2 regions of the Streptomyces sp. NPDC098781 genome follow, and region 1 is predicted to be linked to the other one. Evidence: riboswitches for the same ligand, from Rfam matches in the RefSeq annotation. Region 1 holds a riboswitch; the other holds the start of a gene.

Region 1 (8,731 bases):
AGCAGTTCGAGCGCATCGATGCGGACGGTGACGGCACCATCACCGCCGCCGAGTTCAAGTCCGCGCTGGCCCAGGGCGGCGACTGGAACGTCACCGAGTCCGTCGCCGAGGCGATCATCAGGAGCCGCGACCTCAACGGCGACAAGCTCCTGTCGTTCGACGAGTTCTGGTCCTACCTGAGCAAGTGACGCCCCCACGAAGGGGCGCCCTCCCCCCGGGGGGAAGGGCGCCCCTTCGTCATGCGCGGCGGCCGCGCGACCGTCAGGCGTTCTCGGCCCACTCCCGCAGCGCGGCCTTGCTGGCGAAGTCCGCCACGTTCTTGTCCAGCGGGTCGTCCGTGTACTGGTGGAAGCGCCACTTGGCCTGGATGCGGGGCTTGCCGGCGGTCACGTAGTCGGCGATCCAGAGGCCGTCCCCGGCGTACGACGTCGTGTCCACGTTCAACCAGTAGTTGCGGTTGCAGTAGAGGACGACCGGGTTGTTGGGCCGCTTCTCCTTCACCTTGCGGATGAACAGGTCCTTCTCCGCGTTGCTCGCATGCGTCCCCTCGCTCGTCGTCTCCCAGTCGACGGCGAGGATGTCGCCCGCCTTCTCGGGGGCCTTGCTCACGAAGTAGTCGGCCTGGGCGGAGAGGTTGCCGGGCCAGAGGAAGTGGTAGAAGCCGACGACCAGGCCGGCGTCTCGGGCGCGTTCGGTCTGGGCGGTGAGCTTGGGGTTGATGTAGGAGCGGCCCTCCGTCGCCTTGATGAAGACGAAGGAGAGGCCGTCGGTGCTGTAGGACGAGGACTGGTACGCGCTGACGTCGATGCCGCGGATCATGGGGGGACTCCCGGAAGTGCCGGTGGGGGGAGAGGAGTTGGACTGGCTGTATGCCCCACCGTGCCACGGCTGACGCGTACCTGACGTGGAATTGTCAACATTCGACGCCGGTCCGGTCGAGGCCGGTCAGCACTCGATGATGTTGACCGCCAGCCCGCCCCGCGCCGTCTCCTTGTACTTGACCGACATGTCCGCGCCCGTGTCCTTCATGGTCTTGATGACCTTGTCCAGGGACACCTTGTGGGAGCCGTCGCCGCGCATGGCCATGCGGGCCGCGGTGACCGCCTTGACCGCGGCCATGCCGTTGCGCTCGATGCAGGGGATCTGGACCAGGCCGCCGACGGGGTCACAGGTGAGACCGAGGTTGTGCTCCATGCCGATCTCAGCGGCGTTCTCGACCTGCTCCGGGGAACCGCCGAGCACCTCGGCCAGGGCACCCGCCGCCATCGAGCAGGCCGAGCCGACCTCGCCCTGGCAGCCGACCTCGGCGCCGGAGATGGACGCGTTCTCCTTGAAGAGCATGCCGATCGCGCCCGCGGCGAGCAGGAAGCGGACCACGCCCTCCTCGTCCGCGCCCGGCACGAAGTTGATGTAGTAGTGCAGCACCGCGGGGATGATGCCGGCCGCGCCGTTGGTGGGGGCCGTCACGACCCTGCCGCCGGCCGCGTTCTCCTCGTTCACGGCCATCGCGTAGAGCGTGATCCACTCCATGGCGAGCGCCTTCGGGTCGCCCTCGGAGCGCAGCTTGCGGGCGGTGTTCGCGGCCCGGCGGCGGACCTTCAGACCGCCCGGCAGGATGCCCTCGCGCGACATGCCCCGGGACACGCACTCCCGCATCACCCGCCAGATCTCCAGCAGGCCCTCGCGGATCTCCTCCTCGGTGCGCCAGGCCCGCTCGTTCTCCAGCATCAGCGCGGAGATCGACAGGCCCGTCTCCTGCGTCAGACGCAGCAGCTCGTCGCCCGTGCGGAACGGGTACTTCAGGACCGTGTCGTCGAGCTTGATGCGGTCCGCGCCGACCGCGTCCTCGTCCACGACGAAGCCGCCGCCCACCGAGTAGTACGTCTTGGACATGAGCTCCGCGCCGGAGGCGTCGTACGCCCACAGCGTCATGCCGTTCGCGTGGTAGGGCAGCGTCTTGCGTCGGTGCAGTACGAGGTGGTTGTCGAAGTCGAAGGGGATCTCGTGCTCGTCGAGGAGCCTGAGGCGGCCCTCCGACTTGATCTTCTCGACCCGGTCGTCCGCCGTCTCCACGTCCACCGAGCGCGGCGAGGCGCCCTCCAGGCCGAGCAGGACGGCCTTCGGGGTGCCGTGGCCGTGGCCGGTCGCGCCGAGCGAGCCGTACAGCTCGGAGCGTATGGACGCCACCGAGGACAGCACGTCCTCGTTGCGCAGGCGGTGCGCGAACATGCGTGCCGCGCGCATCGGGCCGACCGTGTGGGAGCTGGACGGGCCGATGCCGATCGAGAACAGGTCGAAGACCGAGATGGCCACGGGGGACTCCTCAATACGGGGGTGGTGCGAAAGGTTTCCGCGGGGTGTCCCGCCCGCTCACCGACCAGTGTGCGGGACACCCCACAAAAAGGAACTACTTGTTCAGACCGGGGTACAGCGGGTGCTTGTCGGCGAGCGCCTTGACCCGGGCCTTGAGCGCCGTGACGTCGTACGACGGCTTGAGCGTCTCGGCGATGACGTCCGCGACCTCGGCGAAGTCCTCGGCCGTGAAGCCGCGGGTGGCCAGGGCGGGCGTGCCGATGCGCAGACCCGACGTCACCATCGGCGGGCGCGGGTCGTTCGGGACGGCGTTGCGGTTGACCGTGATGCCGACCTCGTGGAGGCGGTCCTCGGCCTGCTGGCCGTCCAGCTCGGACTCGCGCAGGTCGACGAGGATCAGGTGCACGTCCGTGCCACCGGACAGGACGTTCACACCGGCCTCGCGGGCGTCCGGCGCCGTCAGGCGCTCGGCGAGGAGACGCGCGCCGTCCACCGTGCGGCGCTGGCGCTCCTTGAACTCCTCCGAGGCCGCGACCTTGAAGGAGACCGCCTTCGCCGCGATCACGTGCTCCAGGGGGCCGCCCTGGAAGCCCGGGAAGACGGAGGAGTTCAGCTTCTTGGCGAAGTCCTTCTTCGCGAGGATGATGCCGCCGCGCGGGCCGCCCAGCGTCTTGTGGGTGGTGGACGTGACGACGTCCGCGTGCTCCACCGGGTTCGGGTGCAGGCCCGCCGCGACCAGACCGGCGAAGTGGGCCATGTCGACCCACAGGTACGCCTCGACCTCGTCGGCGATCCGGCGGAACTCGGCGAAGTCCAGCTTCCGCGGGTACGCCGACCAGCCGGCGATGATCACCTTGGGCCGGTGCTCCTTGGCGAGCTTCTCGACCTCGGCCATGTCGACCAGGCCGGTCTCGGTGTCCACGTGGTACGGGACGACCTTGAACTGCTTGCCGGAGAAGTTCAGCCGCATCCCGTGCGTGAGGTGGCCGCCGTGCGCCAGGTCCAGGCCGAGGATCGTGTCGCCGGGCTGGGCCAGCGCGAACAGGGCGGCCTGGTTGGCGGAGGCGCCCGAGTGCGGCTGGACGTTGGCGTACTCGGCGCCGAACAGCTCCTTCACCCGGTCGATGGCGATCTGCTCGGCGACGTCGACGTGCTCGCAGCCGCCGTAGTAGCGGCGGCCGGGGTAGCCCTCGGCGTACTTGTTGGTGGCGACCGAGCCCTGCGCCTCCATCACCGCGACCGGCGCGAAGTTCTCGGAGGCGATCATCTCCAGCGTGGACTGCTGGCGCTCCAGCTCGGCGTCGAGCGCGGCGGCGATCGCCGGGTCCAGCTCGTGCAGGGGCGTGTTGAGAAGAGACTTGTCAGACATAAGGGGATGTATCTCCTCAGCCGGCGGTGTGGGTGACGTACTCGTCGGCGGACAGCAGGTCGGCCGGCTCCTCCGTGACCCGGATCTTGAACAGCCAGCCGCCCTCGAAGGGCGCGGAGTTCACCAGCGCCGGGTCGTTCACCACGTCCTCGTTGATCTCGGTGATCTCGCCGGTGACCGGGGAGTACAGGTCGGAGACGGACTTGGTCGACTCCAGCTCACCGCAGGTCTCACCCGCGGTCACCGTCGTGCCGACCTCGGGGAGCTGGGCGTAGACGACGTCGCCGAGCGCGTTGGCCGCGAACTCGGTGATGCCGACCGTCGAGACGCCGTCCTCGGCGGCCGACAGCCACTCGTGCTCCTTGCTGTAGCGCAGCTGCTGGGGGTTGCTCATGGCCTGAATTCTCCTGTACGCGCGGGAGTGGTGATGAATGGGGGACCGATGGAAACGTGCGTGAGCAGCGGAAATGTGCCCAGGGTCACGCGGGCGCCGCTGTCAGTCTCTACTTTCCGGCGCTGTCTTCGCCGCTTCTGCTGCTACTTCTGGCGCTTGTAGAACGGCAGCGCCACGACCTCGTACGGCTCGTGGCTGCCGCGGATGTCCACGCCGACACCGGCCGTGCCGGGCGCCGAGTGCGCGGCGTCGACGTAGGCCATGGCGATGGGCTTGCCCAGGGTGGGGGAGGGCGCGCCGGAGGTGACCTCGCCGATGACCTCGCCGCCGACGACGACCGGGTACCCGGCGCGCGGGACGCGACGCCCCTCGGCGATCAGGCCGACCAGGACCCGCGGCGGGTTCTCGGAGGCACGCTCGGCGGCCTCGGACAGCGCCTCGCGCCCGACGAAGTCGCCCTCCTTCTCGAACTTCACCACCCGGCCGAGCCCGGCGTCGAAGGGGGTGAGGGAGGTCGACAGCTCGTTGCCGTACAGCGGCATGCCCGCCTCCAGCCGGAGCGTGTCCCGGCAGGACAGCCCGCAGGGCACCAGACCGGCGCCCTCGCCCGCCTTGGTCAGCGCCTGCCACAGCTCCACGGCGTGCTCCGGCTTCACGAACAGCTCGAAGCCGTCCTCGCCGGTGTAGCCCGTACGGGCGATCAGCGCGGGGACGCCGGCGACGGTGCCGGGCAGGCCGGCGTAGTACTTCAGGCCGTCGAGGTCGGCGTCGGTCAGCGACTTCAGGATGCCGGGCGACTCGGGGCCCTGGACGGCGAGCAGCGCGTACGCGTCGCGGTCGTCGCGCACCTCGGCGTCGAAGCCGGCGGCGCGCTCGGTGACCGCGTCGAGCACGACCTGGGCGTTGGAGGCATTGGCGACGATCATGTACTCGGTCTCGGCGAGCCGGTAGACGATCAGGTCGTCGAGGATGCCGCCGTCGGCCTGGCAGATCATCGTGTAGCGGGCGCGGCCGACGCCGACGGAGCCGATGTTGCCGACCAGGGCGTGGTTCAGCAGGGCGGCGGCCTGCGGGCCGGTGACGGTGATCTCGCCCATGTGGGAGAGATCGAAGAGCCCGGCCCTGGTCCGCACGGCGTTGTGCTCGTCGCGTTCGGAGCCGTAGCGCAGGGGCATGTCCCAGCCGGCGAAGTCGGTCATCGTCGCGCCGAGCGAGCGATGCAGGGCATCGAGCGCGGTACGACGGGGTGCGGTGCTGCTGCTCATCGGACGGTCGTCTCCCAAGGCAGGACGGGCGAGGTCGTTCCTCCCCATCTGTCATCGGAACCTGAGAGGTTCGCCACGACCGCCACGGGGACGATCACGGCTTGCACCTTGGGTGGAGCCACGCCTGTTCTCGCGAAAAGGGGTGACTCGCTTTTCAGATGTGCCTCGCCCGCGCGGTAACGGGGCCTGAGAGATTCAAGGGAGGGACTTGCTCCTTCGGCGCCCTGGCGATGCACTGCCGGGGACTCTCCCGCGCGGATTCAAACGGCCGGTATGCAGTTGGCGCCGCCATCATTGCATGCCGGGCTCGTCGACGGCAGGGGCGTCTCTGTAACCGGCTTGTGGCAGGAAGCGAACGAAAATACGGGAGATCCTCTATTACCTTCTCTTTACGCTCAGTGGGGATGGGGAATCCTGACCCCGGAGGAGGACGATGACGGTGAACCGCACCACGGCGTACGCGACGAGCTCGGGCCTCGCGCTGCCCAAGCAGCCCGCCGCCCCGGCCGCCGAGGCCCGCGCCACGTGCCCAGCGCCCGTGGTCCGCGATCTGCGCGAGCGCTCCGGTCACAGCCCGCACGCCTTGCTCTTCGGCCCCAGGGACCTCGTCGTCATCACCGGTCTGCCCGGCAGCGGCAAGTCCACGCTGATGAAGCGGACGGTGAAGGGCATCCGTGTCGACTCCCAGGACACCCGGGACCGCTGGGACGCCCGGATGCCGGGCTACCTCCCCTACACCGTCTACCGCCCCCTCGTCCGCCTCGCCCACTACGCCGGTCTGCGCCGTGCCCTGCGCACCGGCGAGGGCGTCGTCGTGCACGACTGCGGTACGCAGGCCTGGGTGCGCGCCTGGCTGGCCCGCGAGGCCCGCCGCCGCGGCGGCACCCTCCACCTGCTCCTGCTGGACGTGGCCCCTCGCACCGCCCTGGAGGGCCAGCGAGAGCGCGGCCGGGGCGTCTCGCGCTACGCCTTCCTGCGTCACCGCCGCGCCGCCGCCCGCCTGCTCCGCTCGGTGACGAAGGGCGATCTGCCGCAGGGGTGCGGCTCGGCCGTGCTGGTGGATCGGGACGCGGTGGATGTGCTGCGGCGGATCGGGTTCGTGGGGTGAGGTGACGGCTCACCCCCGGCCGGGGCGGCGGACGAGCAGCCGCTGCCGGCCGTCGGACGGGGGCTGACCGGCCGTATCTGCCGGATGACCGCCCGTAGAACTGCGCGGGCCGGACACCGGATAGCCTTTTCGCCACAGACGTGGTTCACAGCAGGCGGTCAGACAGATGGACATCCCAGCGGATCTCCCCGCGGACTTCCCGGCACCGGCACACCTCCTTCCGCACGGCGGTTGGCCCGGCAACGAGTTGGAGGAGGTGCTCTCGGCCTCCCTCGGCATGCCCTCGGCGGGCGGGAGGATCGTCGAGGTGCTCGGCCGCAGCTTCGTGTGGGTGCCCCTGCCCAGCGGCGGCGGCCCGCACAGCGGCCCGCTGGACCTGCCCACCGTGGAGATCGACGGCCAGGGATACGTCCCGGTCTTCAGCTCCGAGGAACAGTTCCGCCAGGTCGTCGGCGCGCACATGTCGTACACGGTCGCCCCGGCAGTGGAGTTCGCCCGCGGTCTGCCCCCGCAGGTGGGCATCGCCCTGAACCCGGACGGTGTGGTCGGCCTCCCGCTCCCCCCGGCGGCGGTAGCCGAGCTCTGCCGGGTGAACCGCACCCCGCTGGACGGTCTCACCTCCGGCGGCCGCGTCAAGCTCTACGAGCCCGACTGGCAGGACGACCCGGTCGACTTCCTCGCGGCGGCGTCGGCCGCGTTCGCCGAGACCGGCGTGGTCACCACGGCCCGCCGCTGTCTGGCCGCGATCGAGACGGCCGACCCGGTGATGTTCATAGGCGTGGAACTCGCCCACTGGGAGGGCGACTTGCGCGCCGCCCCCACGGACGCCCTCGCCCGCGCGCTGGGCAGCGCGCCGATCGCCTGGCCGGTCAACCTGGTGCTGCTGGACGTGGCCCAGGACCCGGTGATCGAGTGGATGCGGCAGCGGGTGCGGCCCTTCTACACGCGGGAACCCTGAGAACCCGGGGGGCGCGGGGCACACGGGCCCGCCCCGCGGGTGCGACCGGCCACACCCGCCCCGCGCCCCGCAGCCGACATCAAGTCCCCGGCTCTCCCCGGCTCTCCCTGCGGAGCGCCTAAGCTGGGCACAAAGCCAACTTCCCGAAGAGGCGGTAAGACGTGAGCGCGAGCGGCACCGCTGCGACCGGACAGGTCGAGCACATGCTGCGCCAGGTGACCCCCGGGCGCTACGACGCCTACGAGGCCCTCCTGCGCGCGCTCGCGACCCCGAACACCGGCCAGATCTGGATGCTGCTCTGGCACGGCCAGGCCGGCTCCCCGGACGCCCAGTACGGAAACATGGAGGTCGAGGGCTACGGCTACGCGCCGTGCGTCACCTCCGCCCAGGAGCTGTCGGCCAGCGGCTGGAACCGCAGCTACGAAGTGGTCGACGGCGTGGAGGTGGCCCGCGCCCTCTACCCCGACCACTACGGACTCTGGCTGAACCCGCACGCCCCGGGCGGCGGCGTCGGCATCCCCTGGCTCGACCTGCGCCGCATCGCCACCGGCCTGGACCGCCAGCCCGCCGGACCGCTGCGGCTGACCGAGCCCGGCATCGAGATCCCGCAGTTCTACGCCCTGCTCGCGCAGAACGCCCACCGCACCCCGGCCGTCCGCTCCCTGCGCCGCGCCTGGGTGCAGCCGGCGCTCGGCGCGCCGTATCTCGCGATCGGGCTCGACGTGTACGACACCAGCCCGCCCGCGGTGGACTCGGTGCGCTCGATGATGCTCCAGTCGATCGGCGCGGTCCCGGACGGGCTGCCGGTGTCGACCGTGGCGATGTCCGACGAGGACGACCCGGTCGCGATGTGGATGCGGTCGGGCACCCGTCCGTTCTACGACCGCGAGGCGCACGCCGCTCCCGTGCAGGCACCCGCCGGTGGTTACGGTTACCCTCCGGCACAGGGTCGTTACTGATCATTTGGCGCGCTAACCTACCGTTCAGTCGGCATCCCGACTTCGTAGGTGCACACGGCCGTTGACTGCGGTTTCGTAGGCGCATCTTCGCGCGTAGATGGGATCGGAAGGTCCCGGTCCGCCCTCATACGCCCCAACTGGCTCGCGTCCGCCGATCGTTACCCGCTGTTCGGATAACGGAACCCCCCAGACAGCATCACGGTTGCGCATCCTTTCATCGCCAACTCTGGCAACAAAACGCAGAAGCGTTGAAGACTCCCGCTCCAGGGGAGCTCGCCCCTGTGTACGACGACGAGTACGACGGACTGATCACGCCGCCACAAGCGGCAAGCGCGGGCCGGCTCACGCCGGTTGAGAGGGGTCCC
Region 2 (8,731 bases), on a different contig from region 1:
CTGAACGTGCTGCGCGACGAGTTCCCTGACATCACCATCTCCAAGATCCGTTTCCTGGAGTCGGAAGGCCTGGTCGAGCCCCGGCGGACCCCCTCGGGGTATCGGAAGTTCAGCGCGCAGGACGTCGAGCGGCTCGGTCACGTCCTGCGGATGCAGCGTGACCACTATCTGCCGCTCAAGGTGATCCGGGAGCACCTTGACGCCATGGAGCGGGGCGAGGCGGCACCGCTGCCGGCCGTGTGCCGCCAGCGGGACGGAGAAACGGTCCTGGAGCCCGTGGAGGGGCCCGCCCCGGCCAGGATCGGTCGGGCCGAGCTGCTCGCGGCCGCCGAGATCGGTGAGCGGGAACTCGCGGAGTGGGAGTCGTACGGGCTGATCACTGCGTTGCCGGACGGGGCGTACGACGCGGAGGCAGTGAATGTGGCCTCGCTCGTGGCCGAGCTGGGGCGGTTCGGGATCGAGCCAAGGCATCTTCGGGTGATGAAGGCCGCCGCCGACCGTGAGGCCGGGCTCGTGGACCAGGTCGTGGCGCCGCTGCGCCGCCACCGCAACCCCCAGACCAGGGCACATGCCGAGGCGCGTGCCAAGGAGCTGGCCGGGCTCACCGTGAAGCTGCACGCCGCGCTGGTGCAGACCGCCCTCGGGGTGCGGCTGCCCTGAGCGGGACAAGCACAGGGAGGCCGGATCGGCCACCCGTTCCCGGCCCGACTACCCAAACGTCCCGAGCACGGCCTAGGGTTGCTGTGTGAACGAGCTCGATGTCGTAGGTGTCCGGGTCGAAATGCCCTCCAACCAACCGATCGTGCTCCTGCGCGAAGTGGGAGGCGACCGTTACCTCCCCATCTGGATCGGACCGGGGGAGGCGACGGCGATCGCCTTCGCCCAGCAGGGCATGGCCCCCGCGCGACCGCTGACCCACGACCTGTTCAAGGACGTGCTGGAGGCCGTCGGTCAGGAGCTCACCGAAGTACGCATCACGGACCTCCGTGAAGGCGTGTTCTACGCCGAGCTGGTCTTCGCCAGCGGCGTCGAGGTGAGTGCCCGCCCCTCCGATGCCATAGCGCTGGCCCTGCGCACCGGAACGCCGATCTACGGCAGCGACGGGGTGCTGGACGACGCCGGCATCGCGATCCCGGACGAGCAGGAGGACGAGGTGGAGAAGTTCCGCGAGTTCCTCGACCAGATCTCGCCGGAGGACTTCGGCACCAGCAGTCAGTGAGGTCGTGTGGGTGGTGCCGGGCGGACTCTCGGTCCGTGAGGGTACGGCCCACAGCCGGTCACGGCTCGAATGCCGGCAAATGCCAGCGGCGAGCGAGAGCGTCCTGAGCCCTGCCCCGAGCGCATTCGGCTAGCCTTTCCCCGCGGTGGGGTACGGGAAACCACTCTCAGGGTGATTATCACTCGGCGTGCCGAGTGTGGCGATCGTTGACGCACCCCGGGTGACTGCCTACCGTCGAGAAGGCAGGTCAAGGACGGAGGTCGGCGTGAGAAGCAGCGGCGACGGTACGGCTGGGGGAGTTCCCGAGCGCAGTCTCGGGGCGAGCGGACCGTACCCGCTTCACGGCATCGCGGATCACGCTTCGCAGCGACCGACGGCCGTGCCGAGCAGCGGCGGAGGGGCGGCGTCCATGGCGACCGAGGAGATCGGGTATCGCGGTCCGACGGCGTGTGCGGCCGCCGGCATCACATACCGGCAATTGGACTACTGGGCCCGCACCGGCCTGGTCGAGCCGAGCGTGCGGCCCGCTTACGGGTCGGGGACGCAGCGGCTGTACAGCTTCCGGGACGTCGTCGTCCTGAAGATCGTCAAGCGCTTCCTCGACACCGGTGTGTCGCTCCAGAACATCCGCACCGCCGTTCAGCATCTGCGGGAGCGGGGCTTTCGCGATCTCGAGCGCATGACGCTGATGAGCGACGGCGCGACGGTGTACGAGTGCACGTCGCCCGACGAGGTGCACGCGCTGCTCCAGGGCGGGCAGGGGATCTTCGGTATCGCGGTGGGCGTGGTGTGGCGGGACGTCGAGAGCGCGCTCTCGCAGCTGCACGGGGAGCGGATCGACACCGGCGAGACGCTCGTCGGGCACAACCCGGCGGACGAGCTGGCTCGGCGGCGCAACCGGGCGGTCTGACCCCCAGGTCATTGTCAGTGGCGTGAGGCAGCATCAGAGGTGTGAGAAACGCGCCCACGATCCTGCATCTCGACATGGATGCCTTCTACGCCTCGGTGGAGCAGGCATCCAAGCCGAGCCTGCGCGGGAAGGCCGTGATCGTGGGCGGGCTCGGGCCGCGGGGCGTCGTCGCCACCGCCTCCTACGAGGCCAGGGTCTTCGGGGTGCACTCGGCGATGCCCATGGGGCAGGCGCGTCGGCTGGCGCCGAATGCCGCGTATCTCGTGCCGCGCTTCGGGATCTACCGCGACATCAGCGAGCAGGTGATGGCGCTGCTGCGCGAGCTGTCGCCGCTGGTGGAGCCACTGAGCCTGGATGAGGCGTTCGTGGATCTGGAGGCCGGGGACGCGGCCTGGGATGAGGCGTCGGCGCGGCTGGTGGGAGCGAAGCTGCGGGCCGACATACGGGCCGGCACGGGGCTGGCGGGGTCGGTGGGGCTGGCCGCGTCCAAGATGCTCGCGAAGATCGCCTCAGAGGAGGCCAAGCCCGACGGGCTGGTGGTGATCGAGCCGGGCACCGAGCGGGCGATGCTCGGGCCGATGTCGGTGCGGACCCTGCCCGGGGTGGGCCCGGCGACCGGGGACCATCTGCGGCGGGCCGGCATCCACACAGTCGAGGAGATCGCCGAGGCGGGTGAGGACGAGCTCGTCCGGCTGCTGGGCAAGGCGCATGGGCACGCCCTGTACGCGATGGCCCTGGCGCACGACGAGCGGCCCGTGGTGGCCGAGCGGGAGGCCAAGTCGGTGTCGGTCGAGGACACCTATGACGTGGACATCCACGACCGGGTGCGGGTGGGGTTGGAGGTCCAGCGGCTGGCGGACCGCTGTGTGCGCAGGTTGCGGGGTGCCGGGTTGTCCGGGCGGACGATCGTGCTCAAGGTGCGGCGGTACGACTTCTCGACCTTGACCCGGTCCGAGACCTTGCGCGGCCCCACGGACGATCCGGGCGTGGTCCGGGAGGCGGCCGCCCGGCTGCTCGATTCCGTGGACACGACGGGTGGCGTACGGCTGCTCGGGGTCGGGGTCAGCGGGCTGGCCGACTACACGCAGGAGGATCTGTTCGCGCAGGCCGCGGGGGAGCGGGTGGAGGAGGCGGCGGAGCACGGTGAGGAAGAGGCGGCGGCCGCGGGGCACGCCGAGGACGTGACCGAGCGGCGGTGGCACGCGGGGCACGATGTGCGGCACGCCGAGTTCGGGCACGGGTGGGTGCAGGGGAGCGGGCTGGGACGGGTGACGGTGCGGTTCGAGACGCCCTGGTCGGAGCCGGGGCGGGTGCGGACGTTCCGGGTCGAGGACCCGGACCTGGAGGCCGCGGAGCCCCTGCCGTTGGTGGAGGGGCGGTCCGGACGAGATGAGGGCGGCGAGGGAGCCGCGACCGGTGCCGGCGGGGGACTGGGGGCGCAGGAGCCGCCTGTGGCGCATGGGTAGGGCGGGCGGGGGCGCTGGGGCGTACCGGAGCCGCCGTTGTGCGCCCTCAGGGGTGCGGGTGAGTGGTCTTCGGGCCGTTGTTGTCGGGATCCTCCGCGCCCGCCAGTTTGCCGAAGTCCCGGTCGGGCGGTGGGGGCGAGGCGGCGACGTCGAGGCCGTAGTGGTGGTAGAGCTGGAGTTCCTGTTCGGGGGAAAGGTGGCGGCCCACCCCGAAGTCGGGGGCGTCCTTGATCAGGGTGCGGTCGAAGGGGACGTGGAGGGTGCCCTCCACCAGTTCGCTGGGCTCCAGGGGTACGAAGGCGTCCCGGGAGAACAGGCCCGTGCGTATCGCCGCCCATTCCGGCACTCCCGTCGCGTCGTCGAGATAGACCTCGTCGATGGTGCCGATCTTGGTGCCGTTGCGGTCGAAGGCCTTGCGGCCGATCAGATTGCGCGGATCGATGTCGGTCTGCACGGGCCCTCCACTTGGTCGCAACTCATCCGTAAGCACTACGAAAAGGCAGATTGGTGAGAGCGGCCACTTGAAGGTCCGTGCGCCGACCTCGCTGGTAGGCTGACTAGCGGCTGCTGACCCCGTGCGGGAGAGTCCTCCGGAGAACACCGGAGGCGCCGAAGGAGCAAATCCTCCCCGGAATCTCTCAGGCTCACGTACCGCACGGACGAGGTCACTCTGGAAAGCAGGGCGGGTGTCGACGGCTTCCGCTCTCACCGACGGTGAAAGCCGACGGCCTTCGGGCTGTCCGGTGAAGCTCTCAGGTTGAGATGACAGAGGGGGAGGCCGTTCGGGTACCCGCGCCGTGGTGCCCCTCGAAGGTCGTCAGACCAGGAGGCCTCCGCAATGACCGCCCACCGCATTCCGCTCTCCGAGCTCGAGCAGGGTATCCCCTTCGAGCAGCGCCACATCGGCCCTGATCATGAGGCTCGGGCCAAGATGCTCGCCCAGGTCGGGTACGGCTCGCTGGACGAACTGACCGCCGCCGCGGTGCCGGACGTGATCAAGAACGCCGACTCCCTCGACCTGCCCGGGGCGCGTACCGAGCCCGAGGTGCTGGCCGAGCTGCGGTCGCTCGCCGACCGCAACCAGGTGCTGGACTCGATGATCGGGCTCGGGTACTACGGCACCTTCACGCCGCCGGTCATCCTGCGGAATGTCATGGAGAACCCGGCCTGGTACACCGCCTACACGCCGTACCAGCCGGAGATCTCGCAGGGACGGCTCGAAGCCCTGCTGAACTTCCAGACCATGGTCGCCGAGCTCACCGGACTGCCGACGTCCGGTGCCTCGCTGCTGGACGAGGGGACCGCGGCGGCCGAGGCCATGGCCCTGTCACGGCGCATGGGCCGGAACAAGAAGGGTCTCTTCCTGGTCGACGCGGATGTGCTTCCGCAGACGATCGCCGTGATCGAGACCCGCGCCGAGCCCACCGGGGTGGAGGTCGTGGTCGCCGACCTCAGCGACGGCATTCCGGCCGAGATCGCCTCGCGTGAGATCACCGGCGTGCTCCTTCAGTACCCGGGCGCCTCCGGTGTCGTACGGGACATCAAGCCCGTCATCGAGCAGGCCCACGAGCTGGGTGCGCTCGTCACCGTCGCCGCGGATCTGCTCGCGCTCACCCTGCTGCGGTCGCCCGGCGAGCTCGGGGCGGACATCGCGGTCGGCACGACGCAGCGGTTCGGTGTGCCGATGGGCTTCGGCGGTCCGCACGCCGGCTACATGGCCGTGCACGAGAAGTTCGCGCGCAGCCTGCCGGGGCGGCTCGTGGGCGTGTCCGTGGACGCCGACGGGAACAAGGCCTACCGGCTCGCTCTCCAGACGCGTGAGCAGCACATCCGGCGCGAGAAGGCGACCAGCAACATCTGTACCGCTCAGGTGCTGCTGGCCGTGATGGCCGGGATGTACGCCGTCTACCACGGGCCCGAGGGGCTCAAGGGCATCGCGCGGCGCACCCACCGTTACGCCTCGATCCTCGCCGCGGGGCTCACGGCCGGTGGCGTCGAGGTCGTGCACGGTTCCTACTTCGACACGCTGACCGCGCGGATGCCCGGAAAGGCCGCCCAGGTGGTCGCCGCCGCCCGCCAGAACGGCGTCAACCTGCGCCTCGTCGACGCCGACCACGTCTCCGTCGCCTGCGACGAGACCACCGCGCGGGCCCAGCTGGGCGCCGTATGGACGGCGTTCGGGGTCGAGGGGGACATCGAGGCACTGGACGCGGCGACCGAGGACACCCTTCCGGGCGACCTGCTGCGCGGCGACGACTACCTCACGCACCCCGTCTTCCACCAGCACCGCTCCGAGACCGCGATGCTGCGCTATCTGCGCCGGCTGGCGGACCGGGACTACGCGCTGGACCGCGGCATGATCCCGCTGGGCTCCTGCACGATGAAGCTCAACGCGACCACCGAGATGGAGCCGGTCACCTGGCCGGAGTTCGGGCAGCTGCACCCCTTCGCGCCCGCCGAGCAGGCGCAGGGCTATCTGACGCTCATCCGTGAGGTGGAGGAACGTCTCGCCGAGGTCACCGGCTACGACAAGGTCTCGCTCCAGCCGAACGCCGGGTCGCAGGGTGAGCTGGCCGGGCTGCTCGCGGTGCGCGGGTACCACCGGGCCAACGGCGACGAGCAGCGGACCGTCTGCCTCATCCCGTCCTCGGCGCACGGCACGAACGCCGCCAGCGCCGTCATGGCCGGCATGAAGGTCGTCGTCGTGAAGACCGCCGAGGACGGCGAGATCGACGTCGAGGACCTGCGGGCCAAGATCGAGAAGCACCGCGACGAGCTGTCCGTGCTGATGATCACGTACCCGTCGACGCACGGTGTGTTCGAGGAGCACGTCGCCGACATCTGCGCGCAGGTACACGAGGCCGGCGGGCAGGTGTACGTCGACGGCGCGAACCTCAACGCGCTGGTGGGGCTCGCCAAGCCCGGGCACTTCGGCGGTGACGTCTCGCACCTGAACCTGCACAAGACCTTCTGCATTCCGCACGGCGGCGGCGGTCCGGGTGTCGGCCCGGTCGGTGTGCGCGCGCACCTGGCGCCGTACCTGCCCAACCACCCGCTCCAGCCCGCCGCCGGTCCGGAGACGGGTGTCGGCCCGATCTCCGCCGCGCCGTGGGGCTCCGCGGGCATCCTGCCCATCTCCTGGGCGTACGTCCGTCTCATGGGCGGCGAGGGGCTGAAGCGCGCCACGCAGGTGGCCGTGCTGTCCGCCAACTACATCGCCAAGCGGCTGGAGCCGCACTACCCCGTGCTTTACACCGGCCCGGGCGGGCTGGTCGCGCACGAGTGCATCATCGACCTGCGGCCGCTGACCAAGGCGACCGGCGTGAGCGTCGACGACGTGGCCAAGCGGCTCATCGACTACGGCTTCCACGCGCCGACGATGTCGTTCCCGGTGGCCGGGACGCTGATGATCGAGCCGACCGAGTCCGAGGACCTGATCGAACTCGACCGGTTCTGCGATGCGATGATCGCCATCCGTGCGGAGATCGAGAAGGTCGGGTCGGGTCAGTGGCCCGCCGAGGACAACCCGCTGCACAACGCCCCGCACACCGCCGACGCGCTCGGCGGGGAGTGGGAGCACGCGTACACCCGTGCGGAGGCCGTGTTCCCGGCCGGGGTGTCGGCCGCCGAGAAGTACTGGCCGCCGGTGCGCCGCATCGACCAGGCCTTCGGCGACCGGAACCTGGTGTGCTCGTGCCCGCCGCTGGACGCGTACGAGGACTGAGCTCGAAGTAGGTGTGTGAAGAAGGGCTCCGCCCCGGCCGTAGGTGGCCGGGGCGGAGCCTTTTCCGCACCCGCCGCGACTGGTACCGCTGTCCGTAGCGGACCGGTCGTGCCTGGTCACCGGTCGTGCCTGGTCAGGGGGCGTTGTCAGTGCCGGATGCCACTATTCGTGGCATGAGTGACGAGCCGTTCAACTGGCATGGCTTCCTGGGGCGTTGGCAGGAGGAGTGGGTTCCGCGGGACGAGGGGGACGAGGACGATGACGGCACCGACGTGCCGCTGGGCCGACCCGGGGCGGACGAGGCGGCGATCGCCGCGGCCGAGGCCCGGCTGGGGCGGGGGCTGCCGCCGTCGTACCGGGAGTTCCTGGCCGTGAGCGAAGGGTGGCGCGTCGATCAGACGGCCGGGATCTATCAGCTCGGCGGTGCCGCGGACATCGACTGGTTCGGGGACCCGTACGACATGGCCCCCATGTACGAGGAGAACCTGGGCGACAACCCGCGCACGGAGGACGTCCTGCTGGCCGGGATGTGGCGACGGGCGCTCCGGCTGGAGACGGATTCGGACATGTCGCACGCCCTGCTCGACCCGGGCGACAGTGACCAGGACGGCGAGTGGGCGCTCTACGTGTACAAGGGCTGGAGCGGTGAACTGCCGGACCGTTACCCGTCGTTCCGTGCCTACATGGAGGCCATGTACCGCGGCTTCCACTCCCAACGGGCCGGGAGAGCCGACTTCGTGAACGCGACCACGCGTGCCCAGGACGCCCATGTGGAGGAGGCCCGCCTGCTGGCCCTGCGCGGGCGGTACGAGGAGGCTCAGCCGCTCCTGGAGGAGGCGCGGTCCTTCGGGCGGCCCCGCAGCGCCGTCCTGCTCGATCAGCTCCTGCACCTGCGGGCTCCGCGCAGTTCCCGGGGGTACGGCCATCTGGTGGCCGACCCGCGCTACCTGCCCGAGCTTCTGCCCGTGGAGGCCATGACGGCGTCGGACGGCGGCCGGCGGCTGGGCGGGGACGACCACTGGCTCGGGATGATGCACGCCCGTGGGGCGGACCGTAAGACCGCCGAGGCCGTGCTGAGCGCGATGCGGGACGGCAGCCATCGCTACGCGCCGCCGGGAGTGTGGGGCCGGGCCGTCGCCGAGGCCCGGGAGGCGGCTCGCTGGGGGGCCGGCGACGCCGCGTGGCGGGTGCTGCGGGAGGCGCTCCCGCGGTGGGAGGCACCCGGGCCGTCCCTGATCGCCCCGATCGGCCTGCTCGCGGATCCGGTGCTGGGTCCGCTGATCACCCCCGAGCGTGGACGGGAGCTCCTCGCGACACCGAGGGCCGGGGAGACGGGACCCGCCCCCGAGCCGGTGCCCGATCTCGACCCGCCCGGCCTCGCCTGGCTGACGGAAACCGCCGGGCACCAGCGG

What was found. Region 1 has a riboswitch for glycine ahead of gcvT (glycine cleavage system aminomethyltransferase GcvT). Riboswitches for the same ligand answer to the same signal wherever they lie in the genome.
Region 2: linked by a shared signal. The riboswitch ahead of gcvP (aminomethyl-transferring glycine dehydrogenase) and the one ahead of gcvT (glycine cleavage system aminomethyltransferase GcvT) in region 1 are both predicted to bind glycine.

Annotation. Positions count from the first base shown of each region.
Region 1 covers NZ_JBIWAK010000004.1:283,569-292,299, reverse strand. Annotated here, with positions in the region: gene ACIQWG_RS18240 (EF-hand domain-containing protein) at 1-188, shown strand, start outside; gene ACIQWG_RS18235 (glycoside hydrolase family 25 protein) at 262-819, opposite strand; gene ACIQWG_RS18230 (L-serine ammonia-lyase) at 946-2,313, opposite strand; gene glyA (serine hydroxymethyltransferase) at 2,408-3,682, opposite strand; gene gcvH (glycine cleavage system protein GcvH) at 3,699-4,076, opposite strand; gene gcvT (glycine cleavage system aminomethyltransferase GcvT) at 4,220-5,341, opposite strand; glycine riboswitch at 5,506-5,604, opposite strand; gene ACIQWG_RS18210 (AAA family ATPase) at 5,775-6,449, shown strand; gene ACIQWG_RS18205 (enhanced serine sensitivity protein SseB) at 6,616-7,407, shown strand; gene ACIQWG_RS18200 (enhanced serine sensitivity protein SseB C-terminal domain-containing protein) at 7,569-8,366, shown strand.
Region 2 covers NZ_JBIWAK010000001.1:6,868-15,598, forward strand. Annotated here, with positions in the region: gene ACIQWG_RS00040 (MerR family transcriptional regulator) at 1-660, shown strand, start outside; gene ACIQWG_RS00045 (bifunctional nuclease family protein) at 746-1,219, shown strand; gene ACIQWG_RS00050 (MerR family transcriptional regulator) at 1,485-2,129, shown strand; gene ACIQWG_RS00055 (DNA polymerase IV) at 2,171-3,595, shown strand; gene ACIQWG_RS00060 (PRC-barrel domain-containing protein) at 3,642-4,049, opposite strand; glycine riboswitch at 4,164-4,259, shown strand; gene gcvP (aminomethyl-transferring glycine dehydrogenase) at 4,434-7,319, shown strand; gene ACIQWG_RS00070 (SMI1/KNR4 family protein) at 7,493-8,731, shown strand, end outside.